2 linked regions of the Undibacterium parvum genome follow. The protein of the gene in region 1 interacts with the protein of each later gene in a pairwise test. Links are inferred from orthologs where the notes say so. Each region holds a gene or a part of one and is shown in the gene's direction. Other genes may lie near its edges.

Region 1 (3,181 bases):
TATTGACCGTCTGTTGATTGCATTTGGTCTAAAAATCCTCGAAATCGTACCGGGTCGGGTCTCTACTGAAACGGATGCACGACTATCGTTTGATACAGAAAAAACGGTCGCCAAAGGTCGACATTTAATCGCCTTGTATCAAGAGGCCGGGATTCCTCAAGAGAGAGTATTGATAAAAATTGCCTCTACATGGGAGGGGATACAGGCTGCTCGAATATTAGAGAAAGAAGGCATACGCTGTAATATGACACTGTTATTTTGCCTGCCGCAAGCGATCGCCTGTGCGGAGGCTGGTGCACAATTAATCTCGCCATTCGTTGGTCGAATTTATGACTGGTATAAGAAACAGACTGGGCAAGAAATTTATGGTGCGGATGACCCAGGAGTCTTGTCTGTGAAAAAGATCTATACCTACTACCGAAAATTTGGCTACGCCACCGAAATTATGGGCGCGAGCTTCCGCAATACTTCCCAGATTTTAGAGCTGGCGGGCTGTGATTTACTCACGATTAGCCCTGACCTGTTGCAAAAATTAAGTGATTCCACCGTTAGCTTGACTCCAAAATTGAATAAAGAGGCGGCGCAGGCATCGGATTTGCAGAAGTTAGCCATGGATGAAAACTCTTTTCGCTTCCACTTAAATGAAGATGCAATGGCAACCGAAAAACTGGCAGAGGGGATACGTATGTTCTGTGCGGATACACTCAAATTGGAGCAGATGATTGCCACAATGCGTTGAGCGCCAGCATCAAGGTCTACGTTTGTTGTGCGATCGAGGGTTGCATACGGTTTTTGGGCTCATCGTCGGTGTATAAAAAAAGAGATTATTCAAATTTAATAAAATGATGCTTGCATAAACTACTGATTTTTTATACAGTGTCGTTATTGGACGCATTTTAAAGACTCATCTTGTTGCTTGCTCTTAACTGAAAGAATTTATGGACGATAAAAAATCTGACAACAGCTCTGAAAAGAGTAAGGCTCTAGCTGCCGCACTGGCGCAAATTGAAAAACAGTTTGGTAAGGGCTCGGTCATGCGCCTCGCTGATGGTGCAGTTATAGAAGAAATTCAAGTTGTTTCTACAGGCTCTTTGGGCTTAGATATTGCGCTGGGTGTCGGTGGCTTGCCGCGTGGTCGCGTGGTTGAGATTTACGGACCTGAGTCTTCCGGTAAGACCACTCTGACTTTGCAAGTCATTGCAGAAATGCAAAAACTAGGCGGAACATGTGCGTTTATTGATGCCGAGCATGCACTGGATGTCGGTTATGCCCAGAAATTAGGCGTTAATCTCCCTGATCTCTTGATTTCTCAACCTGATACTGGTGAGCAGGCATTGGAAATTACGGATGCTTTAGTGCGCTCAGGTAGTGTTGATCTGATTGTCATCGATTCTGTTGCTGCACTGACTCCACGCGCCGAAATTGAAGGTGATATGGGCGATTCTCTGCCAGGTTTGCAAGCGCGTCTAATGTCGCAGGCATTGCGAAAATTAACGGGCAGTATTAATCGTACCAATACTTTGGTGATTTTCATTAACCAAATTCGTATGAAAATCGGTGTTATGTTCGGCAGTCCAGAAACCACTACCGGTGGTAATGCATTGAAATTTTATGCTTCTGTTCGATTGGATATTCGACGTACCGGCTCGATCAAATCAGGCGATGAAGTGATCGGGAATGAGACTAAAGTTAAAGTCGTCAAGAATAAAGTTGCGCCGCCGTTTAAAGAGGCACATTTTGATATTCTTTATGGAGCAGGTACGTCGCGCGAAGGCGAAATTTTGGATCTGGGTGCCGATGCAAAAATTATTGAGAAAGCTGGTTCTTGGTATAGCTATAACGGTGAGCGTATTGGACAAGGTAAGGATAATGCGCGTAATTTCCTGGTAGAACGCCCAGCCTTGGCGCACGAAATAGAGAATAAAGTCAGGGTGCAACTAGGCGTGCCTTTATTACCACCGTTAGCAGTTAGCGAATAAGAATCAAATATTTAAGAACGCCGGCCTCCTTGATGTCTTAGGATTGCCGGCGTTTTTTTATGGGCGTCAAAATGTTTAAAGTAAAAGTAAGTCTTAAAGCAAGAGCATTGCGTTACCTTTCTATGCGCGAACATAGCCGTTTGGAATTGGGGCGAAAGTTGTCTCGCTATGCAGAGGAAGCTGACGATGTGCCTGCATTGCTCGACGTATTAGAAGCCGCACAATTCCTGTCAGAGGAGAGGTTTTCTGTGTCCTTGGTAAGGCGACGGCAGGCTAGGTTCGGCAATCAACGTATTTTTTTAGAGTTGCAAAGTCATAATATCGAGAAGACCGAAATTGAAAAAATAAAGTCGCAGTTGATTGAGTCGGAAGCCGTAAGAGCGATTGAGGTCCTGCATAGAAAATACCGACTCGAACCAGCAGATCATATAGAGCGCGCAAAGCAAATGCAGTTTTTGCAGAAGCGTGGCTTTTCCGGTGGGGCAATTCAAGCGGCAATGCGGGCAAAGAGAGATAACGGAGATGATGACGCCTGAGCATATTTCCGACTGCTTGTTATTGCCGAATTTTTCCTGAGCTTTATTTGTTAGCGGGGCGATGGCGTCGATGAAAATGGAATTAGTCTGCGAGCTGTGCTAAACTTCCTTTTTTTGCAGTGCCGCAAGAGCGGCTGTTATCGTAGAAGCTGCGGTAGCGACGCGCAATTGTGGCTATTTTTACACTGAATTAGCCCGTAACAGGCATTTATGCCCTTATCTCCACCTACAATTCGACGTGCGTTGAAGCATACGCGCACCATCACTATCCAAGCGTTCGCACGTGACGATGGATTGTGGGATTTTGACGCTCAAATTATTGACTGTAAAACGCGTGACATTGCGCTCGCTTCCGGCGTTCGTCCTAATGGTTCGGCCATTCATGATTTGAGTCTTCGCATTACGATCGATACTAGTTTAAATATCATTGACGCAAATGCTGTCTCTGATGCCGTACCATATCCAGGTTTTTGCAATACGATAGGGCCTGAATACAAAAAGCTTATCGGTCTCAATTTAATGCAGCAATTTCGTCAGGGCGTAAAGCAACGGCTCTCCGGCATTAATGGCTGCACGCATATTACCGAATTAGCACAAATTCTTCCAACCGCAGCAGTTCAGGCTTTTGCAGGTGATGTACTTAATACGCGTGATGGCGCAAATGAT
Region 2 (3,241 bases), 1.6 Mb from region 1 along the record:
GATTTATCCCAACCAAATCGTGTATTTTGACCGCACTACCGGACGCCTGCGCTTAGGCAGCCCAGTCAGTGGTGGCGGTAAATCAGGTACCACCCATCTGACGCCGCAAATCCGTTCGGAAAATATGGACAAGGATGCGATTTCCGCGATTCCAGCCAATTTAATTGAGCCATTTTTATCGCAGCCTCTGATCATAGAGCAAAACGAAATGGCGACGGCTCCGCGTATTGTGGCTGCGCCAGAAGGTCGCGTTACCATGTCCAAGAGTGACAAGGCTTACGTACGTGGCGATCTGCAAGGCGGCACCTCGTTTCAGGTGTTTCGTCCGGGCGTTCCTCTGAAAGATCCTGAAACTAAGGCTGTGATCGGTTATGAGGCAGTGTTTCTGGGCACGGTGAAGCTAGAGCGTACTGCCAAAACGCCGGATGGCGTTGATACCTTCATTGTTGCTAGTTCAAAAGAAGAGATGGCGGTTGGTGACAGACTGAAACCGACACCGCCTACGCCTATTTTTAATTACATGCCGCACGCGCCTGAGCAAGCCGTCAATGCACGTGTGGTGTCGATTTATGGTGGTGTTAATCAAGCAGGCCAGAATCAAATCATCAGCATTAATCGCGGTAGCGATGCAGGCTTAGATGTCGGCACGGTATTGGGCTTGTCACGTTTTGGTCAGACCATTGCGGATCGTACTGATAACAAGAAAATGATACGTTTGCCGGATGAACGTTACGGTACGCTATTTATTTTCCGTGTTTTCAAAAACATTTCTTACGGTTTAGTGATGCAAGTCACGGATACCGTAGTAGTCGGCGATCTGGCGCAATCTCCTGAGTAAGTAAGCAATTCGAGCTAAGGATTAGCTTGATGGAAGCATGGTTAGACTGGCTACGTTTGGAACAAACCGCTGGAGTCGGTCTAGACACTGCACGCAAACTGCTGGCCGCCTTCGGGCTGCCAGCTCAAATTTTCCAGGCAAGCCATGCGGCCTTGACGCAAGTCGTCTCTGAACGTGTGGCGCTGGCGCTGCTCAATCCAGATTCAGCCGGACTAGAAATACAAATAGAGCGCACTCGTGCCTGGTGCCAGCAAGCTGGGAATCAGGTCTTGACGCTAATAGATGCCGAGTATCCGCCAGCTCTTTTAGAGATTCCCGATCCTCCCATTCTGATTTATGTCAAAGGCCGTAGCGCGCTATTGACTGCCCCCAGTATTGCTGTAGTCGGTAGCCGCAATGCCACGGCTCAGGGTCTTAGTCATGCAGAAAAATTTTCCGAAGCCTTAAGTCATGCTGGATTGACGATCAGCTCGGGCCTCGCTGCCGGAATCGATGCTGCGGCGCATCAAGGTGGTTTGCGTGGTATCGGTTCTACCATCGCCGTGATAGGTACGGGGGCGGATATTGTGTATCCTGCCCGCAATCGGAATTTAGCCCATTTGATCGCTAACGAAGGTTGCATCATCAGCGAATATGCACTGGGGATGCCGGCGATAGCGGCGAATTTTCCGCGTAGAAATCGGCTGATCTCTGGATTGGCCAAAGGGGTATTGGTGATTGAGGCGGCAGCGCAGTCCGGATCTTTGATCACGGCGCGTATGGCAGCCGAGCAGGGCAGAGATGTCTTCGCGATTCCAGGTTCGATACACTCGCCACTGTCCAAAGGCTGCCATCAATTGATTAAGCAAGGCGCCAAGTTAGTCGACGCTGCGCAGGATATTTTAGATGAGTTGCGGGTGCTGCCTATGATGAGCGCAACGTCTGTTATTCAAACCGAGTTGGTGTTAGACCCTGCCGCTAAGGACCCATTATTACTGGCCTTAGGATACGATCCTGTCCATATTGATACCTTACTGGCAAGAACGACTTATGATATAGCCAGTCTATCAGCGCAACTTCTCGAACGTGAACTGGCCGGACAAATTGAGAGCTTACATGGAGGAATGTACAGGCGTTTGGTTTAATCGATGTATGGATGATAATTTTTTGAGAAAAAATGCCTACAAGACTTGTTTCGTATCCACCTAAAGGCTAAAGTGACACTATGTTTGATATCCTTGTCTACCTCTACGAAACCTATTACCGTCCGGACGCCTGTCCAGAGACGGCCGTGTTGGCTAAAAAACTTTCAGCTGTCGGCTTTGAGGAAGATGAAATTTCCGAAGCGCTAGATTGGCTCACGGTGCTGGCTGATACCACCAATGACATGCTGAAACAGGATGCGCCAATCAAGTTAGGCACTGAATTATCGAAAGGTTTTCGTATTTATGCTGAGCAAGAAATTTCTGTGCTCGGAACTGCTGCGATGGGCTTTATCCATTTTCTGGAGTCGGCCGGCTTACTCGACTCGAAACAAAGAGAAATTGTCATCGAGCGCAGTTTAGCGATTCATGAGTCGCCAGTACCTTTGGATAAACTGAAAGTGATCGTCTTGATGATGCTTTGGAGTCAAGGCAAGGATCCTGATATGCTGATGTTTGACGAAATGCTGTTATCGGACGACGAGAGCGAGCCGCGTCAATTGCATTAAAAAATTTCTAAACGGCTGAATAGTTCTTAAAAAGACAAGGCTTGTTGCTGTTTTTAACAAATCTCTATTATCATTCCCCGCTGCGCCCTTGCATTTAGGGTAGTCTTACGCTTATATGCCCTAGCCACTTCACTTGCGTTGCTGATTGCCCGCACGCAAGGCTAAAAAAATCAATTTAAGAATAGTAAACCTATGACAAAAACGCTCATCATCGCTGAGAAACCCTCGGTTGCAAACGATATCGCCAAGACTTTGGGTGGTTTTACCAAGCATGATGATTACTTTGAATCGGATGAGTATGTACTCTCTTCCGCGGTCGGTCATCTACTAGAAATTGCCGTACCGGAAGAGCATGATGTTAAGCGTGGCAAATGGACTTTTACTCATTTACCGATGATACCGCCGTATTTTGCCTTGAATCCTATTGCCAAAACCGAGTCCAGACTCAAGGTTTTGAACAAATTGATCAAGCGTAAAGATGTCTCCGCACTTATCAACGCATGCGATGCCGGGCGTGAGGGCGAGTTGATTTTCCGCTTGATTGCGCAGCACGCAAAAGCCAAACAACCGGTTAGCCGTCTGTGGTTACAGTCTATGACACCGGGCGCGATACGTGAAGGCTTTAAAAAACTGCGTAGCGACGAACAGATGTTGCCTTTAGCAGATGCGGCTCGTTGCCGTTCTGAGGCCGATTGGTTGATCGGTATTAATGG

The links.
Region 2: the proteins of recA (region 1) and dprA interact in binary tests that used the Bacillus subtilis proteins (3 or more experiments, as listed by UniProt). The link is inferred for Undibacterium parvum from one-to-one orthologs.

What each region holds. Positions count from the first base shown.
Region 1 is NZ_CP034464.1:584,319-587,499, reverse strand. The notes cover bases 105-2,958. They hold recA (recombinase RecA), read left to right. Parts: upstream 105-938; coding sequence 939-1,979; downstream 1,980-2,958. Other genes in these bases: EJN92_RS02595 (DUF2889 domain-containing protein), read left to right, coding at 2,726-2,958; recX (recombination regulator RecX), read left to right, coding at 2,051-2,515; tal (transaldolase), read left to right, coding at 105-739. Outside these bases: more of tal, read left to right, coding at 1-104; more of EJN92_RS02595, read left to right, coding at 2,959-3,181. UniProt on the Bacillus subtilis protein: Multifunctional protein involved in homologous recombination, DNA repair and competence.
Region 2 is NZ_CP034464.1:2,137,145-2,140,385, forward strand. What follows is about bases 1-2,914. They hold dprA (DNA-processing protein DprA), read left to right. Parts: upstream 1-867; coding sequence 868-1,962; downstream 1,963-2,914. Other genes in these bases: EJN92_RS09335 (LysM peptidoglycan-binding domain-containing protein), read left to right, coding at 1-838; EJN92_RS09345 (Smg family protein), read left to right, coding at 2,043-2,528; EJN92_RS09350 (DNA topoisomerase III), read left to right, coding at 2,721-2,914. Outside these bases: more of EJN92_RS09350, read left to right, coding at 2,915-3,241. UniProt on the Bacillus subtilis protein: Protein that helps load RecA onto ssDNA during transformation. Binds cooperatively to circular ssDNA, is able to bridge different segments of DNA. Favors the loading of RecA onto SsbA- or SsbB-coated ssDNA and formation of RecA-DNA filaments.